Regions from separate parts of the Paenibacillus sp. Y280 genome, predicted to be linked through region 1. Evidence: predicted binding sites of a transcription regulator. Region 1 holds the regulator's gene; each other region holds the start of a gene.

What was found. Region 1 encodes Rex, which represses fermentation and respiration genes when NADH is low (regulators of the CRP and FNR family bind a similar motif). Its sites were predicted from a motif close to TTGTGAAATATTTCACAA; they were not measured.
Region 2: the regulator Rex is predicted to act here: its motif matches at 1,632-1,649, upstream of adhE (bifunctional acetaldehyde-CoA/alcohol dehydrogenase).
Region 3: the regulator Rex is predicted to act here: its motif matches at 2,942-2,959, upstream of AC1TPC_RS06895 (DUF1641 domain-containing protein).
Region 4: the regulator Rex is predicted to act here: its motif matches at 4,098-4,115, upstream of nadA (quinolinate synthase NadA).

The regions. Positions count from the first base shown of each region.
Region 1 covers NZ_JBXCIW010000003.1:43,145-49,249, reverse strand. Annotated here, with positions in the region: gene AC1TPC_RS04750 (AAA family ATPase) at 1-719, opposite strand, end outside; gene AC1TPC_RS04745 (hypothetical protein) at 721-1,251, opposite strand; gene AC1TPC_RS04740 (cell wall elongation regulator TseB-like domain-containing protein) at 1,366-1,896, opposite strand; gene AC1TPC_RS04735 (amidohydrolase) at 1,896-3,197, opposite strand; gene AC1TPC_RS04730 (redox-sensing transcriptional repressor Rex) at 3,178-3,834, opposite strand; gene dinG (ATP-dependent DNA helicase DinG) at 3,831-6,105, opposite strand, start outside.
Region 2 covers NZ_JBXCIW010000021.1:32,855-38,959, reverse strand. Annotated here, with positions in the region: gene adhE (bifunctional acetaldehyde-CoA/alcohol dehydrogenase) at 1-1,502, opposite strand, end outside; gene mobA (molybdenum cofactor guanylyltransferase) at 1,754-2,359, opposite strand; gene AC1TPC_RS21530 (Crp/Fnr family transcriptional regulator) at 2,540-3,259, shown strand; gene AC1TPC_RS21525 (nitrate/nitrite transporter) at 3,354-4,853, opposite strand; gene AC1TPC_RS21520 (hypothetical protein) at 5,119-5,430, opposite strand; gene AC1TPC_RS21515 (hypothetical protein) at 5,452-5,781, opposite strand; gene AC1TPC_RS21510 (hypothetical protein) at 5,778-5,966, opposite strand; gene AC1TPC_RS21505 (Rieske (2Fe-2S) protein) at 5,956-6,105, opposite strand, start outside.
Region 3 covers NZ_JBXCIW010000004.1:155,927-162,031, reverse strand. Annotated here, with positions in the region: gene AC1TPC_RS06905 (GGDEF domain-containing protein) at 1-1,131, shown strand, start outside; gene AC1TPC_RS06900 (NAD(P)/FAD-dependent oxidoreductase) at 1,201-2,382, opposite strand; gene AC1TPC_RS06895 (DUF1641 domain-containing protein) at 2,419-2,853, opposite strand; gene AC1TPC_RS06890 (MGMT family protein) at 3,182-3,520, shown strand; gene AC1TPC_RS06885 (peptidase) at 3,675-4,910, shown strand; gene AC1TPC_RS06880 (hypothetical protein) at 5,211-5,669, shown strand; gene AC1TPC_RS06875 (GDYXXLXY domain-containing protein) at 5,743-6,105, opposite strand, start outside.
Region 4 covers NZ_JBXCIW010000023.1:52,099-58,203, forward strand. Annotated here, with positions in the region: gene AC1TPC_RS22355 (BMP family lipoprotein) at 1-132, shown strand, start outside; gene AC1TPC_RS22360 (ABC transporter ATP-binding protein) at 263-1,807, shown strand; gene AC1TPC_RS22365 (ABC transporter permease) at 1,813-2,895, shown strand; gene AC1TPC_RS22370 (ABC transporter permease) at 2,897-3,859, shown strand; gene nadA (quinolinate synthase NadA) at 4,182-5,120, shown strand; gene nadB (L-aspartate oxidase) at 5,251-6,105, shown strand, end outside.

The DNA of each region.
Region 1 (6,105 bases):
ATATGGCGATCGAAACGGCCTGGACGCAAAAGCGCGCTGTCGAGCATTTCCTTGCGGTTGGTAGCCGCTATCAACAAAATACGTGGCGACTCATTTGCATAGATGCCGTCCATCTCCGTCAATAGCTGATTTAAGGTTTGGTCATATTCACGCTGCTGGCCGCCGTCTCTTTTGCCGCCAATAACCTCAATCTCATCGATAAATATGACCGCACTGCTTTTTTTCGCTTTATTCGCCTTCGTGCGGGCATCCTTGAACAAATCACGCACACGTCCCGCACCTACGCCGACATACATCTCTACGAACTCACTGCCCGAGGCAGCCAAATAAATCGAATCCGTATACTGCGCAGCCGCCTTTGCAAGCAGAGTCTTGCCTGTTCCTGGAGGACCTGAAAGCAAAATGCCTTTCAGAGGCCGGATGCCGAGCTTAGCAATCTGCTCTTGATGAACAAGAAAATCAAGCGCCTCTACAAGCTCCTGCTTTGCCCGCTCCTGCCCTCCAATTTGATCGAAGGTTAGTGGTGTCGACTTCGCCTCTGTGCTTCGCTTTTGGCTCGACATAGCCGTTAGCTTGCCTTTGCCTCGCGCTGCATAGACTACCACAAAGCCCAATACGCCAAGCATCAGTATGGGAAAGATATTTTGTCCAATAAAAATTAAAAAAGCAATGAGTACAGGTACAATTCCGATTGCGATTTCCACTCCGTATTTTCTCATATTACCATGCCTCCAATTGAGCTGGCGTACGTGGAAGCACAACATATTTTACTGCTTCTTTATTCGTAATCGTTATATATACGTTGTTATCATCCATCACTGTTGCAATTGTTACATCCTTCATCGCTTTTGCTGCTTTGTTCATTGCTTCTGGAATGCTCGAATACGTTTTTGTTTCCATCGCTTCTGCAACCTCGAACATCGAGGAATACCATAGATCATCCAGCTGCTTGCTGGATTTTTCTTTTATATCCAGCACTAGCTTGCGGTCACCAAACACGTTTTTGCCGTTTGCAGAAATATTCTCGTATATATCTCGGATGTTAGCATTTGGCGCCAACTCCACCTGAATAGTCACTTGTTCGCTGTCCATTACCGGTTTGCCAGACGATACTACGCCTTGCACTTCATTAACAACCTGCTCCAATGGCGCTGCTACAGCAACTTGATTATAAATGGCCCAGCCGCCAAACAAAACGGAAGCCGAAATTGCAGCGGTAATGATTACCGGCATCACACGTGGTTTTATCATAATGAAATTACCTCCCGCAACTATATATTGATCTTTCCGTATATCAATTCCGCTATACGAAAGTATATCATGTTAAGCTGCGAGATTCGTCCATCAATATAAGGAAACGGAGCCTTAGGGCTCCGTTTTGGCAGGCAATTTATAAGAATCAATGAAGGTTCCGTCATCAAAGCTATAGAAATCGTACAAGATATGCAGAGGCTTCTGGCCATCATCATAATAGACTTCCCAAATCGGTTTTCCACCAAGCAGGCCAGGTTGAATTCGTTTAATGTTCGCGTCTGGCTTCTCGTTATTAAACGAACTTTTCAGCGTTTGCTCCGACACGGCATCATCCGCATTAATGATCTTGGGCAATTGATCTTCGGTCAGCCATACGAATACCTTATCATCCGCTTGATTTACGCCTTCAACAACCCAGCTCTCTTTGCTCCATATATGATGATAGACATTATTAATAGAAGCTAGATCAGCCGCTTTTGTTGCTTGCTCCTTGGCATCCTTTATGGCTGACCACTCTGGACCTTGTATATCGCGAAAATAAATAAAGAAAAAGGTGATCAGCAGCAAAAGACTAGCGACGATCAAAAACAACCATTTCTGCAGCGTCATAAACGGCGGACGTTTTCTAGCGATTACGCGCATTAGGCTTGCAGCAAGCGATCGAAGCTCGCTTGCGCCTCGTAACGAATTTTCTCCTCATCGAGGAAGGTGCATTCGCCGAATTTGAGTACTTGCCGCCCGTCAATCCATACATGCGCAACGTCGCGTCCGGATCCGGAGTAAACCAAATGCGAGATCATATCCGTCTTCGGATAGAAATGCGGCTGCTCGATGTTAATAGCGATAAAATCAGCCTTCATTCCTTCTTTCAAGCTGCCGATTTGATCCTGCTGCCAAATGGATTTGGCTCCGTAGACAGTACCCAGCTTTAATGCCTCAATTGCCGGAATTGCGGTTGGATCGCCTGACACGCCTTTGTGCAGCAGAGCAGAGAACCGAATTTCCTCAAACAAATCCAAATTATTGTTGCTTGCGACACTGTCCGTTCCAAGCGATACGGTCACGCCGGCACGAAGCAGGTCGGGTACGCGCGCGATGCCGCTCGCAAGCTTAAGATTGCTTACTGGGTTATGCGATACCGCTACCCCCTTGGCAGCAAGGATCTCGATCTCAGCATCGTTTAGATGCACGGCATGCGCAACGAGCGCTGGGCGCGAGAAGAAGCCAAGCCGCTCCAAATGCTCAACGGGACGAACGCCGTAATCTCTAACATTTTGCTCAACCTCAGCTAATGTTTCGGACATATGCGTATGCAGCGGCAAGTTGTAATCATGTGCAGCCTGGACAAACCGTTCAATATAATCCGGCGGACATGTATAAGGCGCATGCGGAGAAATCATCGTTGTAATGCGGCCATCCGCTTTGCCGTTCCAATCGCGCGCGAATGCGATTGCCTCAGCAAGCTTTGCCTCTTGAACGTCCGGCGGGCATAGGCCAATTACACCTCGTGTCAATACGCCGCGGATACCGCTCTGTTCTACCATTTGTGCAACCTGATCCATCCGATCATACATATCGACAAAAGCCGTTGTACCCGAGCGGAGCATTTCAACAATAGCAAGAGCGCTGCCGGCACGCGTATCCTGATCGACATATTTTCCTTCCATCGGCCACATTTTCTGCTCTAGCCATACTTGCAGATTCTGATCATCGGAGTATCCCCGCAGCAGGCTCATCGCCGCGTGGCCATGTGTGTTAATAAGGCCTGGCATAAATGCCAGCTTGCTTCCGTCGATTTTTTGGACGCCTTCTGAAAGCTGTACAGGCGCTTCCGTACCTATGTAGGTAATCCGGTCATCCGTAACGACCATATGTCCCTTAAACGTTGGATTTGCATCATCCATCGTAACAAACAAACCATCTTCAATCCAAATCTGACTCATCCTTGGACTCTCCTTCTCTAACTAAATAGTAAGCTAAGCTAAGCAGCTCCTTAGTGAAATCCGCGTTATGTATCCGAATTTCATCCGGTACGCGCAGGATGGCAGGCGCAAAGTTCAATATCCCCTCTACGCCTGCCTCCACGAATTGATTGGCGACATTTTGTGCTTCAAAAGCCGGCACCGTTATAATGCCAATTCTAATCTTTTGCTCCGAAACGGTATTAACCAATTCGCTCATAGGCAGCACGATCAAATTGTTAATGCTCGTTCCGATTTTGCTTGGGTGCACATCGAATACGGCCGTAATTTGCATGTTGTCCTTCGAGTATTTATTGTAATTGCATAAGGCATGTCCTAAATTGCCGGCTCCCACCAATGCAACCTTGATCGTCTGATCAACCTTCAAAATCTGCCGTATCTTTTCAATTAAATAAACGACGTCATAGCCGACACCCTTGCGCCCAAAATCACCGAAATAAGCAAGATCCTTACGGATTTGAGCAGGATTTAGATCAAGCTTCACGCCTAATTCTTGTGATGAAACGGTTTGAATTTCGCGATTATGCATTTCGTTCAATACTTGGAGATAAATCGGGAGCCTTCTGACTACGGCCTCCGATATTTTCGTTTGCTTCATCGCTTCTCCTCCTCAGCACTAGACGCAGCTTGACTCAACTGCGGAACTTCCTGCTTTTCTTCCGACAACCATTCCCGCATCCGTACAATCATTTGATCCGTATGCATCGTTTCGATTTTTGGACCCGGCAAGGAATATAAGAAATGCTTCCCATAGTACGTATCAATTACCCTCGTATCATATATGATTACAATACCCTTATCCTGCGATGTTCTTACAAGCCTTCCGAAGCCCTGTTTAAAGCGTATAACCGCTTGAGGAATAGACAGCTTCATAAATGGGTTTTGCTTTTGACGCTGCAGCATTTCAGCCTTGGCCTCTGCTAATGGATGATTCGGCGGCTGGAATGGCAATCGAACGATAGCCAGGCAAATCAAAGCTTCGCCAGGAATATCTACACCTTCCCAGAAGCTGCTCGTACCAAGAAGAACAGACTCAGGCGTCTGGCGGAATCGTCTAGTGAGCTTTGTACGGTTGCCGCTGTCGATGCCCTGTCCGAGTACTTGAATGCCTGCTGCGCTTAATTGATCCTTAAGCGGCTCATATACCTGCTTAAGCATCCGGTAGGACGTAAACAGCACGAGCATTCTCCCGTTCGTTTCCTTTGCAGCGTCTGCGAGCGATTTTACAAGCATATCCAAGTAAGAATCATCTACAGCAGCGCCTCGCAGCACCGGAAAATTACGAGGTATGACAACGAGTGCCTGCTCCCTATAGTTGAAGGGCGAGGGAAGCTGTACGGTTTTAAGCTTTCCTTGCTCTTCATAGCCAGTCAGCCCGAGCTGCTCTGATGCATATTGAAATGATTTTTGCACCGATAACGTTGCTGACGTCAATACGATGCTCTCTTTTACATCAAAGAAGTACTTTTGAAGCTGCGCGCTTACATCTACAGGAACGCCATACAATTGTACAGACCGATGACGGTAAGTGCTGCTCGCCTCGATCCAAAATACCGAATCCGCAAGATCAAGCTTTATAAAGGTCCGCAGCTCATCCTTAAGACGCGATAAATCGCGAACGGCTCCGTTAAGATCGGTAATGATCGCTTGTACGCCAGAATCGTCTACACGGTCTTTAATATCGGTAACCATCTTGTCTACAGTACGAACTACACGGTTAAGCTCGGTATGTAAATTCTCTTCAACTGTAACGCCATCTTCCCAGCTTGCTGGAAGCTCGTTTTTCTTAAGGCGGCACACGGACTGCCCGTTTTCGGTTGGACTATCCGAAGAGGTAGACGTAAAGCTATAAAGCATTTCAAATAGTTTATCCCAGTGCTCCTTAATCTCTTGAAAAATAGGAATAACCGTATCAATCGTCTCCAGCCAGGAAGCTTGGTGAGCGTCATCCTCGTACATAAGCTTCTGACGCAGCGCAGGCAACAGCCCTGAACGATTGTCCTTGAACAAGCGAAGCACAGCCTGTGTCAAAGAAAAATAATTGATTTGCATGCCGAGATGCTTGCCAGCCACCTCTTCAACATGATGCGCTTCATCAATAATAAGATGAGAATAGGCCGGAAGCAAACGATGATCGGCTTGAACGTCCGTAAACAGCATCGAATGATTCGTTATCGTAACGTCCGCAATATTCGCTTCATGCTTAGCACGGTGATAGAAGCATCGCTTGAACCATGGACAAGCCCGATTCAAGCAAGAATCCGTGTCGCTTGCTACCGTTGACCAAAATTCGGCGCCTTTGTTGCCAAAGTTAAGCTCCTCCTGATCGCCTGTCTCCGTCTCGCCAAGCCAGACAACCATCTGTGCTGCAGTGACCGTGTCCTCAATTGGCGAAACAAGGTCTTTGGTATTTACTTTTCCTTCGAACTTGCGCAGACATAAGTAGTTGCCTCTGCCCTTGAAGATAGAAGCTCTAAATTCGAATGGCAAAATGTCCTCGAGAAGCGGCAAATCACGCTGTCTCAGCTGCTCCTGCAAGTTGATCGTATGCGTACTGACGACAACCTTCTTGCCGTTCTGAATGCCATAGTAAAGGGCAGGAATTAAATAACCGAGCGATTTTCCTGTACCTGTTCCCGCTTCGATAAGCAAATGCTGATTTTGATTGAGCGCGCCGAACACTTCTTTAAACATCGATACCTGCGCTTCACGCTCTTCATAATTTTCGAACTTTTGCTCAAAGCGCTGCCTGACGTCAGCCAAATAATTGTCGAAAGATACATCCGTTAATGGCAAAGCGTCGCTGCTGCCTGTACGGGCAGGCTGCTCATCGCTCCATTCTCTTACCTTCATCGCAAATTGATTGAAG
Region 2 (6,105 bases), on a different contig from region 1:
TCTACGTAGCCGAGCTTCACCATCATTGGATCCGTAACAATCATGACCCGCGTAATGTCCGGCATTTTCTCCAGATACTGCGTTGCTCCTTTTTCAAAATAAATTTTTGGCGGTATTTTAAACCACTGCATATTGACGGTCCGGTAAGCGACCCGCTTCAAGTTAATCAAATTAACCGCACTGACGTTAGAAGTCGTGGAGTTATGTCCATAAGAACCGCAGCCCAGTGTCAGAGAAGGCAGGTTCGTGTTGTAAATATCGCCGATCGCTCCGTGCGTGGAAGGCGAATTCACAATAATGCGTCCTGTTTGCAGTTTATCGGAGAAGGCCCCGATGACTTTTTCATTCTGCGAATGAATGACCGATGAATGTCCCATTCCGCCAAACTTGACGATCTCTACGGCCCTCTCAATGCCTTGCTCTGCATTCTTCACTTTGTAGCAAGCGAGTACAGGACTTAACTTCTCGGCCGATAATGGGAAGGCCTCGCCTACGCCCGCTAATTCAGCCACTAATATTTTGGTTGCCGATGGAACGTTGATGCCCGCCATTTCGGCGATTTTCACAGCGGATTGGCCTACGATAATCGCGTTAACCGCACATTTTTCAGTGTTAATCACCAGCCCCGAGACAGCTTCCGTTTCTTCTTTGTTCAAAAAATAGCAACCTTGCTCAGTCATCAGCTTTTTGGTATCCACAAATATCGATTCTTCAATAATAACGGCCTGCTCCGATGCGCAAATCATGCCGTTGTCGAACGTTTTGGAAAGGATCAAATCGTTGACAGCCTGCTGCAAATTGGCCGATTTTTCAATGAAACACGGCACATTGCCTGGTCCTACCCCCAGAGCCGGTTTGCCGGTACTGTAAGCCGCCTTTACCATGGATGATCCCCCCGTGGCAAGCACCAGGGCAACATCCGGGTGGTTCATCAGGAGCTGCGTAGCCTCTACGGATGGATGTACAACCCATTGCATGCAATGCTCAGGCGCACCAGCTTTCACAGCCGCATCAAGCAATGTTGCTGCTGCCGCAGCGCTTGATTGTTGAGCCGAGGGGTGAAAGGCGAAAATGATAGGATTCCGGGTTTTCGTCGCGATTAACGACTTGAACATGGTCGTTGATGTCGGGTTCGTGACAGGCGTTACCCCAGCGATAACCCCAACCGGTTCAGCAACCATCTGATAGTTCTCGTACGAGTTTTCTTCAATAACGCCTACCGTTTTATTGTTTTTAATGCTGTGATAAATGTATTCCGTAGCGAACAGATTTTTCGTAATCTTGTCTTCGTAGACGCCGCGTCCCGTTTCCTCCACAGCCAGCTTTGCGAGTGCCATATGCCGATCGACGCCGGCCAGCGCCATCTGTTGAACAATGTGATCGACTTGCGCTTGATCCAGCTTCAGAAATTGCTGCTGAGCTTGTTTAGCTCGAGCCACCAGTTGATTGACTTCTTCCCCGGCCGAGATTTTTTCGGTTGCTTTCGCTTCTTTCGTTGCCAAACGCCATCCACTCCTTTATATTGTCAAAAATGTGCTGCCATGCTTTGTTGTTATGCTTTTAGCTTAAGCCGAATCGAAATCCCAAACTATGATTAAAGTCACAGTTGGAAACCGTTCTTCATGAACAATTTGTGAATATTTTCACAATATAATTGATGAGAAATCCTCTAACGAGGCTTATCCAGGATGGGCGACAGATTGAGTTATCAATCCTGCCGCCGCTTTTACCCAAAAAAGCACCGAATCACTTGTTACTGCTTCGAAGCTTCCCACCGGCTCATTGCCTCAAAATCCTCAATCGACTTTATACTGGACACAAAATTCAAGTCGACACCGTTCTCGTACAAAAACCGGTCATCCTGTTCGCTCCAAAAGACATGCTTCAGCAAAGCAGAGATCTGCGTTTCCCCCTGATGAAGAAGCGGAACGATATGCGAGGCGCACATCCGATCATAAACGGCGTGTAAAGGATAAATCTCCCCAGCGATCAAAGGCACTACAGCTTCAAAACCATCACGCTTCCTTTCCAGCATTAACTCCGCCGCTTTACTGGAAATGAATGGCATATCGCACCCAACTACCCACACAGAAGCGTGCTTCGCAAGAGACAATGCAGCGTGCAGCCCTCCAAGAGGGCCATGACCTTCATAAAAGTCGGTAATAATTCGTACCGATCGATTAACTATATTTAAAAAAGGCTTAGGATCATGGGTAACAACAATCAATTCGTCACATAAATCCCGCATACGATCCAATTGCCTCGCAATCATTGGTTTTCCGCCAAAAGGAAGGAGTGCCTTCAGCTCTCCCTTCATTTGACGATTTGTTCCACCTGCCAAAACAACTCCTGAAAGCATCGCCATCACTTCTCCTTTTCTGATTCGTATAGTTTCACATTAGACAAAATAATGGACTGTGTAAGTGAAGAATGTCACACTGCCGACAAATGTGATTGTGATGTAAATCACATCGATAGATAGGAAAGATGGATATACTATATTAACTATTAATGATTTAGGAACGGAGCGATCATGCCAATGAATATATCGAACAGTTCAACTGAATCCAATGTCCGGAACACGGAATGTTTTTCTGCTGACAACCTCATGAAATTGCAGCAAATTATGTACGAGACCAAAGCTGTTAGCGGTTCGCATTTATTTTGGGAAGGCGACCCTGCCGACAAGTTGTATTTTATTAAAAGCGGGAGAATTAAAATGACAAAATCTTCGGATGAAGGCAGACAATTCATCTTATATATGTATCAGGAAGGTGACATGTTCGGACAAATAGATCCATTTCGCAAGTCTTCCCATGTGTTTAACGCAGTCATTATCGAAGATAGTATAGTTGGAGTTATCCTTCAGAAAGATTTGGAAGTACTGCTGTGGCAAAACGGGGACCTTGCAGTGGAATTCATGAAATGGATGGGGCTTGTTCATCGTATGACCCAGACTAAATTCCGTGATTTAATGATGTTCGGCAAGCAAGGCGCACTCTGTTCATTGCTGATCAGACTGGCCAATACCTACGGTGTTGAACATGAGAACCACATTTGGATATCAAAGACTCACACAAACACCGAATTCGCCGATATGATCGGGGCTACCCGGGAGAGTGTGAATCGGATCCTGAGTGAATTGCGTAGAGAAAATGCGATTGCGATTGAGAATGGTCACATTGTTGTAAAAGACCTTTCATACTTGCGCGACATATGTCACTGCGAGGGATGCCCTAAGGATATTTGCAGAATGTAATAACCGCATCTAAACGTTAGTCACCCTTCCAAAAACATCCCCTGCCCCATGCGCTGTTGCGCATAAAGCAAGGGATGTTTTCACACACCTATGGCTATCTTCTTGTTTTAGTCATATCGCTGAACATGGCGGCAAAGCATTTGATTTCACCTGCATCGTTACGGATACTATTAATGGTTAGCCATTCTAGATATACTTCTCCATTTTTGCGCCGGTTCCATATTTCCCCCTGCCAGCTTCCGGTATTTGTCAAAGATGCCCACATGCCCGTGTAAAAAGCAGCATCCTGCTTACCCGATTTCAGTAAGCTCGGCGATTTACCAACAGCCTCCTCAGCCATGTATCCGGTAACTTCGGTAAATGGGCCGTTTACAGATTGAATAACGCCTTTAGCATCAGTGACCATTATTCCTTGGGATGTTTGATCCAAAATGCTTAAGGTTAAACTCATCTTCTCCTGATAGAACATCCAGATCACAAGAATTAAGCTTGCCAGAGCCACCTCGGACAACGCCATAAATCCGATCGCATAATGCCCGGTCAATTTGAAGATCGCCGATAAGATTAGCGGTGGAAAAAACCCGCCTAAGCCTCCCATAGCCGAAATAAGTCCATTCGCAATTCCCGCTTGCTTCGAGAAGTACAGCGGAACAAGCTTGAAAATGGTGCCGTTCCCTGTTCCCGCGCACAGTGCTATTGTTAAACATCCTACCGTATAGATTTCAATTGACGGAGCAAATGATAAGATAACGGCCGACAGGGTTAATCCACCAAAAACAATCATCAGGATTTTGAATGGGTTCCATCTGTCTCCCATCCAGCCGCCAACAGGTCTCATTATGGTAGCCAGAACAATGAATCCGGCTGTGCGGATGCCTGCATCTACTTTGGTTAATTCGAAATGGGTAACTAGAAAGTTAGGCAAATAGACGGTAAATGCGACAAACGAGCCGAAGGTAATGAAGTAAAATAAGCATAATAGCCATAATCTTTCGTTTCGGTAAACCCCTTTAATCTGGTCCGACAAAGAAGTGACGATTTTAGGCTCCTTCTTATCCCCCAAGATAAAGTTAATGGCTATAAAGATACCAAGAAGCAAGCCATACATAAGGACTGTCTTTTCCCAGCCGATATAATTTGCGACCACCGGCGCTGAGAAAGCGGTTATCGCGGTGCCCAAATTTCCTATCCCATAGATCCCGTTCACAAGCCCATGCTTCTCTTTCGGGTAGTACTTCGGCAGAGAGGTAACCCCAACGGAAAATACCGCTCCGCCAATTCCTAGAACCATCCCCCCCATAATCAGGTCTATGAAGGAGTCCGCTATGCTAAGCCAGTATATCGGTGCCAGCAGCAGCAGAAAACTAATGACGAACAACTTGCGAGCGCCGTACCGATTGGTCCAATAACCCACCGGAATACGCAACAAGGAACCAAACAGTATGGGTGTGGCTGTAACCCAGGCCAACTGACCGGCACTTAATGAAATGTCCTCTTTAATAAATGAGATCAAAGAAGACAGTATGACCCAAACCATAAAACCTAGAATAAGACTGAGTGTCTGAACTGATAATTGAAGTTTATTACCGTTCATGGTTAATCCCTTCCCTTCTGTGCAGATGCGAATTTTGTTTACCTGACTTGTAAGCTTATTAAACCATCCAAAGCGCATAAGCCGCAGTGACCTTTATCACACGGGAATGGCTGAATCGGAAACCTGCCATTTAGCCCAGAATGAAGACGATCGATCTTTAGTCGCATGAACTAATAATGGAATTGGCAATGACAAAAAAGGAGAAATTAAATAATTCCCCCTGGATGATGCGCTTGACCATATAATCTTGAGCTAGTCCAATGAGTTACTCTACTGAAGCGTCCTCAAAAAATATCCAATAGGTTAGCTTGCCTTTGAGATCATGAGAAACAAAATGATGTCTTCCGTCGCCGCTTTGTTCCAGCTTTGTTGCGTTTTCATCGAATACAGGGACGGCTAAGAACTGCGAAGGCTTCAAATAAAACTGCACGAAATTTCGGTCGTCTGATACCCTCGCTTCAAACAAGGATGGATACGGCTTTGGTTTCGTTTGCTCTTCTCCCGAATGATCTTCAATCCACACCTCTATTGGACGTCCCAAATACGAGGATAAGCCTTTTTCCCATTCCCATTCCATAATGATCCCTCTGATTCCATTTCAATTTTTGCCGCAATGGCTGCAGCTTTCATGAGCTTCTTTGATATCGAGCTGAATCCGGTAGCCTTGCAGCCAGGCCATGAATTGCGGCCCTGCATTCGCTTCTAAATAAGCAACGATATCCTCCTCACACTGCCACTTCGCCATACCTTTAACTTCCGCTACAACAATATCTACTTGATCATTTTCTTGCTTCCCTTCCGTATACCAGCTTCCCATGCCGGAAAAAAGACGATCTAATTGCTGCTGAACGGCCTGCTCGAAATGGTGTTCCGGTTCCGGTTCATGTTCGCGTATAAAGCATAAATCCAAAAAGAACTCCGCGTTCATTTTGCTTTACCTTCCTTCTTATAAATGTATAAAGCAATAGGGAACAGAACAATATTCAATACCGAAAACAAAATAACCAGCTCGTATTTTTGATGGAAATAATGATTGACCACATATTGGGTACAGACGATATTTAAAAATAGGATCATACACAACAATATGACGCCTCTGTAGCTACGCTTCATAGCGTTTCACTCCCGTTGCAAATACGGCGTCGTTTTCTACAGCTGTAACAATTTCGGGAAGCGGCCTTCTAGGCGGGCCTGCCGTCGGCTTGCCCGATTTCGGATCAAAGTAACCATGATGACAAGGGCAGACCATTTT
Region 3 (6,105 bases), on a different contig from region 1:
ATTCGGCAGAGAGGAGCATTCGAGATAAAAGAGCAGAAGCCTTTTTTTTATGAAAGCGCTGTAAACTTTATAGTAATCATCATTTGCTGGGTGATGGTCTTTATCCTATCGGCCGGCTTTTTGATCGAATTTGTAAAGGGGACTCGTTCGATAGTATTTGTGGTTTCGATATTGACAGTAGGAATGGTGTCTGTTATTGCAGGTACGATCTTCTACAAAATAAATCCACTCACAAGGTATGTGAGATACGCGACCTTTAGCGGCTTCTTCTTGATGTACGTGTTCACCTTATTGTCTGCGACAACGTCGGTGACTTTTACATTCGTGTTCCCGCTTGCGACGTTATTTTGCCTGTATGTCGACCGATGGTTCATGATCATCGTTTGTACCCTCAATTTATTGCTGAACGGCATATATATTGTGAATAAGTTCATGCATGTAAACAGGCTGGAGGTTGGCGAAGCTGCATATAACCAATTTACGACAACAATGCTTATCCACACCTTTGTAATACTGCTGTTCATGTCTAGTTTGATTGCTATCGTATATGTGTTTCATCGTCTAAGGCAAGCGATGGATTATAAAATACAGGAAGCGCATCATGCCAGAGTTACTGGACAGAAATTGTATGCGCAAGCGACAATTGACGATCTGACGGGCGTGTTTAACCGCAGACATTTTGTCGAGAGAGTGCGGGAGAATCTGAATGAGACAAGCTCGGGCTGCTCCTTGCTGCTTCTGGATATCGATGATTTTAAGAAGGTTAACGATGTACATGGGCATTTGGCAGGAGATAAGGTATTGATTACCTTTTCAAGCCTATTGCTTAAGGCTTATGCAGATTGCGGCATTGTAGGAAGAGTAGGCGGCGAGGAATTTGCGGTATTTCTAAGGGATAGCAGCGAGGGAGATAGCCAAGAACGGTCCGAGCGGCTGCGAAAAATGATAGAAAGCAGCGAAACGCATATAACCGAGGAGAAGTCCATTTCGGTCACGACCAGTGGCGGACTTATGTACACGGAAAGAAGCGGAATGACCTTTGAAGAGCTATTTCAGCTTGCGGACAAAGCCTTATACATCTCGAAAAATTCGGGCAAGAACAAAATTACGAGTGCCGCAGCTATTGATTGAGACGATTGCGAGTACGTAAACAAAAAAAGAAGGAGGGCAGCTTGCCCTCCTTCTTCCTATTTCCGTCTATTAGTACGCAAGTGCGAACAAACCGTGGATATGCGAAAGGTAACGAACGTTGCTCGCTTCCTTCATCAAGGATGCAGGCAAGCCTTTCAATTGCGTCGCATTGCCGCCGATCGTACCTACGCCGTCTTTGCGGCCAAGGCTGCCAAGCGTTCCGGAGAATACAGGTACGAACTTATCCATCACGCCGCCTTTGATTTGAACCGCTAGGTTGTAGCCTACCGTTTCGCCCATTTGCCATGCAAGCTGTGCTGTTGGCGGGTAAGGACGCTCGCTGCCTTCTGGGAATACAACTGCGCAGTCTCCAGCAAGGAAAACATCAGCATGAGATGTGGATTGCAGCGTTGGCGTAACGAGTGAACGGCCGCGGTCTTCTGCAAGGCCGCTGCTGCCGACAACAGGGTTGCCTTTTACGCCGCCAGTCCAGATGATTGTGCTGGACTCGATTGTGCGTCCGTCTTTAAGTGAAACGGAGCTTTTTGTTGCTTCTGTAATTGCAACGCTAGTAATGAAGTTTACGCCGCGTTTCTCAAGGCTTGTCACAGCACGGTCGATCAATACTTTCGGGAAGATTGGCAGAACGGCTGGACCAGCCTCTACGCAATAAAGCGAAATTTCATTGAAGTCGATTCCTTTGCTGCGGCAAATCTCAGGAAGTCTGTCAGCGAATTCGCCAACAAGCTCAACGCCAGTCAAGCCGCCGCCGCCCACAACGATCGTTGCGTCAGCTTTGTTGCCTGATTTTTTGTAAGCGTCAAGACGATCCTCAACATGCTTGCGGATGCGGTTGGCATCAGCAACGGATTTAAGAACAAGGCTGTTCTCTTCCAAGCCTGGGATACCGAAGTAGTTCGTTTCGCTTCCGAGCGCCACAACAAGCGTATCGTACTTCTGTACTTGACCGCTTGCAAGAACAACTTGCTTATCGTTTGGTTTAATTTCTTTCACCGAATCAACGATGATATTGACATGTTTGTCGCCTAGAAGCTTGCTAAGCGGAAGAGCAACCGCTTGCTCAGCAATGGTGTCTCCTGCAAGTCTGTGCAGCTCAGTAATGATTTGGTGAGTAGGGAAACGGTTCACGATTGTGATGCTAGCTTCTGCTGCTGACAAGTGTTTGCGTGCTGTTAGAGCAGTAAGCAAGCCGCCATAACCGCCACCAAGAATTAAAATTTGCTTCGACATGTTCATCCTCCGTTCGTTCTATGCGTAATCAGTGTATTATACGTTTTTGCGTTCAGACAACACGCTAAGGAAAGCTTGCGCAAAGCGCAGCGTTTTTTGAACTTCTGGATCCTTCAACATTTTCAACATAGCGAAGAGGCCAACAGTAGAACCGGCAGCTTCTTGGGAGCGCTCGCCCGCTTCAATAGCTGCTGTAGCGATACCTTTTGCTTTCTCTTGGACCGGTTTGACGAATTCACCGATACCTTGAGCGAAATCGTTGATCAATACTTTGTCTGTAGCAATGTTTTGTGCAAAATCATAAGCTTTGGTCATAAGCGTGACCATTTCAGCTAATTTCGGAAGATTGTCCACGAGCACAGTCAATGACTGTTGAACCTCCGGCTTCATTAACTGATCAAGTACATCCAACGATTGTTTCTCATCGATTAGGCTTGCTGCGATCTCTTGTCCTGCAGATGGTTGTGACATAATAGAATGTCCTCCTTTACGTAAAGTTGAAAGTAAGTTTTAGTCACAATTGTGTCAGCCGCTAAGGTAAGGATACACTGTTAAAAGATTGTTACACTTTTCACATAGTTTCTCGAAAAAATGTTTGTGTGCACATAACAGTTTAATCTCCGCTTCAAGAAAGGAGATGCGATAGCGAGTAGACGTAATCGGATTTGAACCCTTTGCTTCTATTCTACATCGTTTTAGGCAAAAGTTAAAAAGAAATTTATAACTTTTTTCAAAAAAAATAATGTTATGCGCTATCATGGACCGAAAGCACTATATTTTTAGAGAGGGAGTGACACATATGCAGCCTTTTACTCAAAGGGTTATTGCGGTCATTAAAGCCATTCCGGAAGGGTCAGTTATGACCTATGGACAAATTGCGGAGCATGCGGGAAGCCGCAGAGGCGCGCGTCAGGTCGTGCGGATTCTTCATTCGCTAAGCGATATTCATCAGCTTCCGTGGCACAGAGTCGTTAATGCAAAGGGAGAGATCGCGATTCGGGATGAGGAAGCCCGTTATATGCAGACGCTGTTCTTAAATGGGGAGGGCGTCGCAACGAGTGAGGAGGGGCGTGTCGATTTAGACAAATACCGACACCGCTGCGAGGCAGGGGATGGACCATTTTACCCAATAGAATGAGATTAAACGTTCACACAATACACAAAACTAAGTAAATATTTACCATACATAAATGAGGGTTGTGCAACATTCCAAAAAACCTCGCCGTCTAAAATCATGCAGGCCATTTCGATAACCGAACATGCAGCATGATTCAGAATTGGAGGAATGACAGATGAACAAAATGTACAAAGTATTAGCAACAGCGTCTATTTTTGCGATGGCAGCAATGCCGATGGCAGCAAGCGCGCAGGACGTTCCGCCTCATACGATCCATAACGGGCAAGGAAATGTTCAAAATCAATTTAAGATTGTACCGGCTACTATGGGTCAAATTACGAATTTCGTAAACGATAAAACAGGCAAATTCATTACCGTTACTGGCCGCGCTCTTGCGGTAGGCGATCAGAGTGAAATCGTACTATCGATCACCAAGGATACAAAGATTGTTGATGCAAAAGGAAAAAGAGTTCCTTTAAAAACGATTATTGATGAGAAGAAAGTCGTTAAAGCGTTTTACGGCGCAGCGATTACAAAAAGCATTCCAGCACAAGGAACAGCATTGACGCTTGTCGTACAAGACCAAAGCTTTACCGCAATTGACGGCACCGTGTCTGAAGTGAAAGAAAACGGGATTGTCGTAAAAGGAAAAGATATTTATACCTCGATCGAGGATACGATCGTTTTGCATTTTGCCGACAAAGCACAGCTTCTTGACCAAAATGGCAAGACTATTGAAGCTAACGCGATCAAGCCAGGCATGAGCGTCAAAGCGTTTTACGGCCCGGCCGTTACGATGAGCATTCCGCCTCAAGCAACAACAAAATATGTGGTGGTGGACACTACGGCTGACGAAAATGAGCAAAATGCAGTGGGCACAGACGGTATTATTACGAGCATTACGGATGATAAGTACACCGTAATTGGCAAGCCGATGGCTAAAGGCGGAGTAGATCATGTCATCCTAACCGTAGACGAGAAAACACAAATCGTAGGCCAAGATGGCAGCCCTTTAACGAAGGATGCTTTGAAAAATGATGTTCGCGTTGAAGTGAGCTATGGTGAAGTGTTGACAATGATCTACCCGGCTCAAACAACAGCCGAAAAAATTATTGTGAAAGAAACGGAAACGAGCAAAATTGAAGGCACAGTCGTCGCTTCGGATCGTACAACGGAAGGCCAAGTATATGTCAATGTAGGCTCTGACCAATCTACAAACAATGATATTATTCTGAATATCTCCGAGGACACAAAAGTGATTCCTCTGCTTGCCGGAGAACCCGTACTTAAAGCAGGAACCAAAATTGTCGCTTACCATTCCAAAATGATGACGAAATCGCTGCCGCCTATTACAAATGCTGAAATTGTGATCGTCACTTCCGATGATCATGCAGCAGCACCGAAGCAATAGCAATAATCGCTCTAAAAAAAGGAACCAGCCGATCTCTTATAAGGGATCGGCTGGTTTGTTATTGCGTGAAGGCTGTTAAATATCCCTCCGAAGCGCTTGAAGAACGTCGATCTTCTTCTCGCTATCAAGGCTTCCCGTAGACTCGTCTGCTATTGCCCGGGCAATACCTATACGCTGCTATTGGCCGCCTGGGGGGAATTGGATTTTGAGGAAATTAACTTTTTTTAATAAAGCCTCATTTGAAACCCCGTATCCGAACCTTTATTATGGTATAGACCAATCGGAAGGGAGAGCATCATCATGTCAACAGAACTTTCACCCAGCAATGTTCGCAATTTCACCGTTTCCACTGATATCTTTTATAAACCGAGCTTGGACATCTATTCGCAAATGATTTATATCGTGCTTAGCTCAAGCACCGCGGATTCCGCATCACTCACCATAGATGAGGTTGCCAAGAAAGGCCGTATGACAACGAAGTATGCGATTAAAGCGATGCAAGCCTTAGTTGATGAGCAGCTAATCCCACATAAATTGTTCCGCAAAATGATCGGTGAATTCCAGGATGACCGTTTGTCATGGGCGGCAAAAGGTCTGTTAACCTATTGCAAGGAGCATAAGGATATTAGTCTGCCAGAGCTTCTGGCGCTCTCTGATCAATCCGGCGAAGACGAGCAAAGCATTCGGAAGGCATTGATGGAGCTTGAGCGAAACGGCTATCTAGAGGATTTTCCCGAGCTTAGCAAGCTGGCGAATTAATAAAATAGCAGGATGTATGCAGCGTGGTTAGCAGCATTCATCCTGCTATTTTTTGTTATAAAGAGGCTTGGAGTTACTCCTTGCTTAATCGCTCCAGTATCGCATCGCCGCTCTTGCCCACCTTTACGTAAGCAAAGCGAGCATTTTGTTCGGTTTCAGTGCCGGTGCCCTCGGGCACAAAATACGTTTCGATACCGTAATTAATGGATTGCCAGCCGCTTGAGGTGCCATTGATCACGATCTCCTTGTCGGTTAGCGCTTCTCCGCTCGTATATAGTCGATCAAAAACGTAAACCCCGTTGTCGCCTGGACGGAGCACGACCTTGATCCGGCTAAGACTTCGGCGCGATTCGATTTCTTTAGCGACATTAGCCGGAGGGGTTGAAATGCTGTAGCCCAGCCTTACATAATCCCCCTGAAGGATAGACCTAGGATC
Region 4 (6,105 bases), on a different contig from region 1:
GAGCTTGGTTTGAAAGACGATGCAGTAGGTTTGCCGGCAACAAGCAAGAACGTTCCTGCTGATGTGCTTGCAAAAGTAGATGAATATAAAGCAAAAATCGTTAGCGGCGACATTAAGGTACCGACTGAATAGTTTCCTTTATCCAAAGGTATCCTTTGATTAAGGTTCGTATGTCGATGTATCAGACAAGACCGGCTTCGGCCGGTTTTTGTCCTTTTTTTTGTGGTTTAGTCAGCGTTAGAAAACCGGGGAGATGATGAGAATGGACCGGAGTTTGACAGCAGTACAGTTGAAGGGTATTACAAAACGCTTCCCAGGCCTCGTTGCAAATGATTCCATTAATTTTGAATTAAAAAAGGGCGAAATCCATGCGCTTCTAGGTGAGAACGGCGCGGGTAAGTCGACGCTTATGAACATTTTATTCGGATTATATCAGCCGGATGAAGGTGAAATTTGGATTAATGGCGAGCAGACTGTCATAGAAGGCGCGTCAAAAGCCATTGATTTAGGCATCGGCATGGTGCATCAGCATTTCAAGCTGGTACAGCCTTTTACAGTTGCTGAAAATATTGTCCTTGGCAATGAGCCTGTCAAAGGTTTGAAAATCGATTATAAGCTGGCAAATGAGAAGGTTCGGGCGATCTCCGAACGTTATGGTCTAAAGGTAGATCCTCAGGCGCGGATTAAAGATATTACGGTAGGTACACAGCAGCGGGTCGAAATTTTGAAAACGTTGTATCGTGGTGCGGAAATTGTCATTTTCGACGAGCCGACTGCCGTTCTAACCGTACAGGAAATCGAAGAGTTGATCGAAATCATTCGCAATCTGGCTGCAGAAGGCAAGTCGATTATAATTATCACGCATAAATTAAAAGAGGTTATGGCGCTTGCCGACTCTGTAACGGTTATAAGACGAGGCAAGGTTGTCAAAACCGTCAGTACAGATGAGACGAATGAGCAGCAGCTTGCTGAGCTTATGGTAGGCAGGGATGTGTCCTTCGAGGTCAAGAAGACGAAAAACGAGCCAGGCAAGGTTGTCCTTTCGGTTGATGATTTGCAAATGAAGGGCGAGCATGGCAAAAATGCATTGAACGGCACCAGCTTTAACATTCGTGCCGGAGAAATTGTCGGCATAGCCGGTGTTGACGGCAACGGTCAAAGCGAGCTTATCTATGCGATTACCGGCATGCGAAAACTAGATGGCGGCAGCGTGAAGCTGAATGGCCGTGATATGACGAATCTGTCCCCCCGCCAAATATCAGTTGCAGGCGTAGGCCACATTCCGGAGGACCGGCATAAGCACGGTTTGGTGCTTGATTTCTCGGTTAGTGAAAATATGATTTTAAATACTTACTTTGAGCCGGAATTTGGCCGCTCGATGTTTATTGACTACGATGCGATGGACAAGCTGGCTGACAAGCTCGTAACGGAATTTGATGTACGCTCGTCAGGTATCCATACTCATGCGCGCGCACTCTCTGGGGGCAACCAGCAAAAAGCGATTATCGCACGCGAGCTGCATAAGGATCCTGATTTGCTTATTGCTGTGCAGCCGACACGCGGGCTCGATATTGGCGCAATTGAATATGTGCATAAGCGGCTGGTACAAGCCCGCAATGAGGGGAAAGCGATCTTGCTCGTATCCTTCGAGCTTGATGAGCTTTATGCTTTATCCGATCGGATAGCGGTCATGTACGAAGGCAAGCTAATGGGCGAGGTTGACGCTGAGCGCAGAGATGATCAACAGCTTGGTTTGATGATGGCTGGCAATAAGTCGGCCGTTGCTGCATCAGAGGGGAGAGGATAGCGTATATGGAAACATTAAAGAAAATATTTAATAAATCTTCTATCCTTATTCCAGGTGTGGCGATCATACTCGGGCTATTGATCGGCGCTATTGCTATGCTAGCTGGAGGCTACAATCCTATTCTGGCTTACAGCTCATTGCTGGACAAGCTCTTTAGCACGCCTTACAACATGGGCGAAGCCGTTCGGGCGATTACTCCATTGATCTTTACGGGTCTTGCGGTTTCGTTCGCTTTCCGTACTGGACTTTTCAATATCGGGGTAGAGGGACAATTTGTAATGGGCATGACAGGCGCAACGATTATAGGCGTTCTGCTCGACTTGCCTTGGTATATCCATGCTCCGCTTGCCATTATTACGGGAGCTGTATTCGGTGGGCTATGGGCGGCAATTGCCGGATATTTGAAAGCAAAACGCGGCGTCAACGAAGTTATTTCTTCCATTATGCTGAATTGGATCGCCTTGTTCTTGTCTAATTTTATTATTGCGAAGTTTCTGGTCGAGAAGGGTCAGCAGAAATCGATGGCCGTTCATGAATCGGCAATGGTGAAGATTGACTGGCTTATTAAATTGACGGACAACGCTCGGATGCACTGGGGAACGATCATTGCACTCATCTGCATCGTCGTGTTTTATATCGTGCTTTGGCGTACGAAGCAAGGCTATGAGCTGCGCGCCGTTGGACATAATCCCGATGCGGCACTGTATGCGGGGATGAATGTTAAATTAACGATGGTTAAATCGATGTTTATAAGCGGTGTGTTTGCCGGCCTCGGCGGCGTGTTTGAAATTTTGGGCGTGTTCGGCAACCAGACGGTTATGGCTGCTTCACCGGGATACGGTTTCGATGGCATTGCGGTAGCATTGCTTGGCGGCAATACGCCAATTGGTGTACTTCTTGGTGCAATCTTGTTCGGCGGCCTCAGCTACGGCTCGGCAGGCATGAGCTTTGGCGCTGGCGTTCCGCCAGAGGTTGTGCGCATTGTAATCGGCGCCGTTATTTTCTTCGTTGCTTCGCATGGATTGGTGAAGTGGTTCTTGAAGCCTTTTCTAAATAAACGTGCAAGCAAGCGGAAGGAGGCGGTGTAGAATGAACGTAATCGATGTCATTGGACAGCTTATTAATACAACACTTGTGTTTTCCACCGCTCTTATCTTTGCAGCACTCGGGGGAATGTACTCCGAGCGTTCAGGTGTCGTCAACATTGGGCTGGAGGGCTTGATGGTATCCGGCGCGTTCGCTGCTGCGGTTGCGACCGAATATGCCATTCAGGCTGGCCTCGGAAATGCGTCTCCTTGGATCGGACTCGTAGCGGCAGCCATATATGGTGTCTTAGTTTCGCTGCTGCATGCCGTATCCACCATCACGTTCAGGGCCGATCAGACGGTCGTAGGCGTCGTTATTAACATTTTCTCGCTAGGCTTGTCGCTTTACTTAACCAAAAGCTTATTTGACGGTTCGGGACAAACGCCGCAGCTTGCAAACGTATTTCACAAAATGAAAATACCTTTCTTATCGGATATACCGCTGCTTGGCAAAGCGATCTTTACTGCTTATCCAACAACATATATCGTCATCATTCTTGCAGTTGTCAGCTATTTCGTTCTTTTCCGCACGCCATTTGGCTTAAGACTTCGCGCGGTGGGCGAGCATCCTAGCTCTGCGGACACTGTCGGAATCAGCGTTACGAAATATCGTTACATCGGTGTATTGCTCAGCGGAGCGCTCGCAGGTCTCGGCGGTGCAACGATTACGTTGACTACGACGAGCAGCTTTGCGCATAATACGATTTCCGGGCAAGGCTTTATCGCGCTGGCAGCGCTCATTTTCGGCAAATGGAATCCCCTTGGCGTCGTTGGAGCAGCCATGTTCTTTGGACTTGCACAAGCACTAAGAAGCTTCGCGCAGCTGTTTGAATTCTCGAAGCAAATTCCAGTTGAGTTTTTCTACATGCTGCCTTACGTATTGACGCTAATCGTTCTGGCAGGCGCGGTCGGCCGCTCGAACGCTCCTTCAGCACTTGGACAGCCTTACGATCCGGCTAAGCGGTAGTGTCATTAAAGATGCAAAGGTCTCTATTCCATTATGGATGGAGGCCTTTTATTCATTTTTGAACACCTAATGAAGTTGAACTTTGCTATCAGATAGCCTACTTGTTAATTAATTTTAAATTGCTGCCCGAAAATGGCCTTTAATACATTGACAGTAGCATCTACCACGTGTAAATTAAATCTTAATCAAATGAATTTATCCCTTTTGGTTTAAACTATAGGTAAGCGACTTTCTAAGTTTGTGCATCAATTCACAAAGTTCAGCTTGCCGTATAACGGAATGGGCATTATCCCCCATCCCTCATAAGAGGAGAGGATTTACTGTGGAAGCACTGGCACTGGAACGCAAGGCGGAGCAAAACCGTGAGCTGCGTGAACGGTTGTTACAGTTGAAGAAAGAACGGAATGCTATCATTTTAGCCCATTATTATCAGCGTGATGAAATTCAAGAGGTAGCTGATTTCCGCGGAGATTCCTTCCTGCTTGCTCAGAAGGCAGCCCAAACGGATGCCGATGTTATCGTATTCTGCGGCGTTCACTTCATGGGCGAGAGCGCAAAGATTTTGGCGCCAAACAAGACGGTCATCATTCCCGACGAGCGTGCAGGCTGCCCGATGGCAGACATGGTAAGCGTGGACGGCTTGCGCAAGCTGAAAGCGCAGCATCCAAATGCAAAGGTCGTTACGTATATCAACTCGTCTGCGGAAATCAAGGCTGAGACTGATATTTGCTGTACGTCGGCGAATGCGGTTAAGGTTGTTAATTCGGTTGAAGGTGACGAGATCATCTGGGTACCGGACAAAAACCTTGGTCACTATGTGCAGCAGAACACCGATAAGAAAATGATTATCTGGGAAGGCTACTGCAACACGCATGACATGCTTACCGTGAAAGACGTAGAAGAAATGAAAGCGAAATATCCGAACGCACAGTTTGTTGTTCACCCGGAATGCCGTCCTGAGGTTGTCGAGCTTGGCGATTTTGTAGGCAGTACAACCGCAATTATCAAATATTGTAAAGAATCGGAGTGCCAGGAGTTTATCGTAGGCACAGAGGACGGTACAGGCTACCAGCTTCGACTAGACAGCCCAGACAAAACATTCCATTTTGCATCTAAATATTTGGTATGTCCTAACATGAAGGTAAATAATTTGAAGAAGCTCGTAAAATGCTTGGAGACGATGCAGCCTCAAATTTATGTACCGCCGCATGTTGCGGATCAAGCACGTTTGTCCTTGGAGCGCATGCTACTCGTGAAGTAGTATGCGCTACTCCTATGTTTGAAATATAAGACTTATTCGTACTCATTTCCTATTATGCTTATATTTCACCACGAAACGAAAGCAACAAAGCCAAAGCCGGCTTTTGCCGTTTACGCTTGGAGGAGCCATAATGATTCCCAGATATTTAGTCGATGTGCAGTTGAGTGAGCTGCCTGTTATTGAAAAAGATGTCATCGTTATCGGGGCCGGCATTGCCGGTCTTTTTACAGCTATACGGTCAACCGAGCATCATTCCGTTCTTATGATTACCAAAAAATCGCTGCTCGACAGCAACACGCGCTACGCGCAAGGCGGTATCGCTGCTGTTATATCGGACGAGGATTCGCCCGCTTACCACAGGCAGGATACACTCGTTGCAGGGGCTGGCCTGTGCTCGAACGAAGCGGTTGATGTGCTCGTTCATGAAGGACCAAAGGGCGTTCGCAGCCTGATCCAGATGGGTACCCAATTCGATTTGGAAAATGGCGAGTTTGCGCTTACGAAGGAAGGCGCGCATAGCCAGCGGCGTATTTTGCATGCCAACGGTGATGCGACGGGCTTTGAGATCGTTAGAGCGCTATCGGAAACCGCTATTGCTAATCCGAAAATAGAAGTGTGGGACGATCATTTTGTGATCGACCTTATTACTCAGGACGGCGAATGCTGCGGCGTTATTGTTCAGAAGCCAAGCGGTCAACGATTGTTCGTGAAAGGAAAAGCGGTCATCCTGAGCTCCGGCGGAGCCGGTCAGCTCTACCGCTATACAACCAATCCCGAGGTTGCAACGGGAGACGGCATTGCGATGGCTTATCGTGCAGGAGCATACATACAGGATGTGGAGTTTATTCAATTCCATCCGACTTCCCTTTGCTATCCGGGCGCGCCGAGATTTCTCATTTCGGAAGCCGTGCGCGGAGAAGGGGCGTATCTCCGCAACATAAAAGGAGAGCGCTTCATGGAGCGTTACCATGAGCAGCTGGAGCTG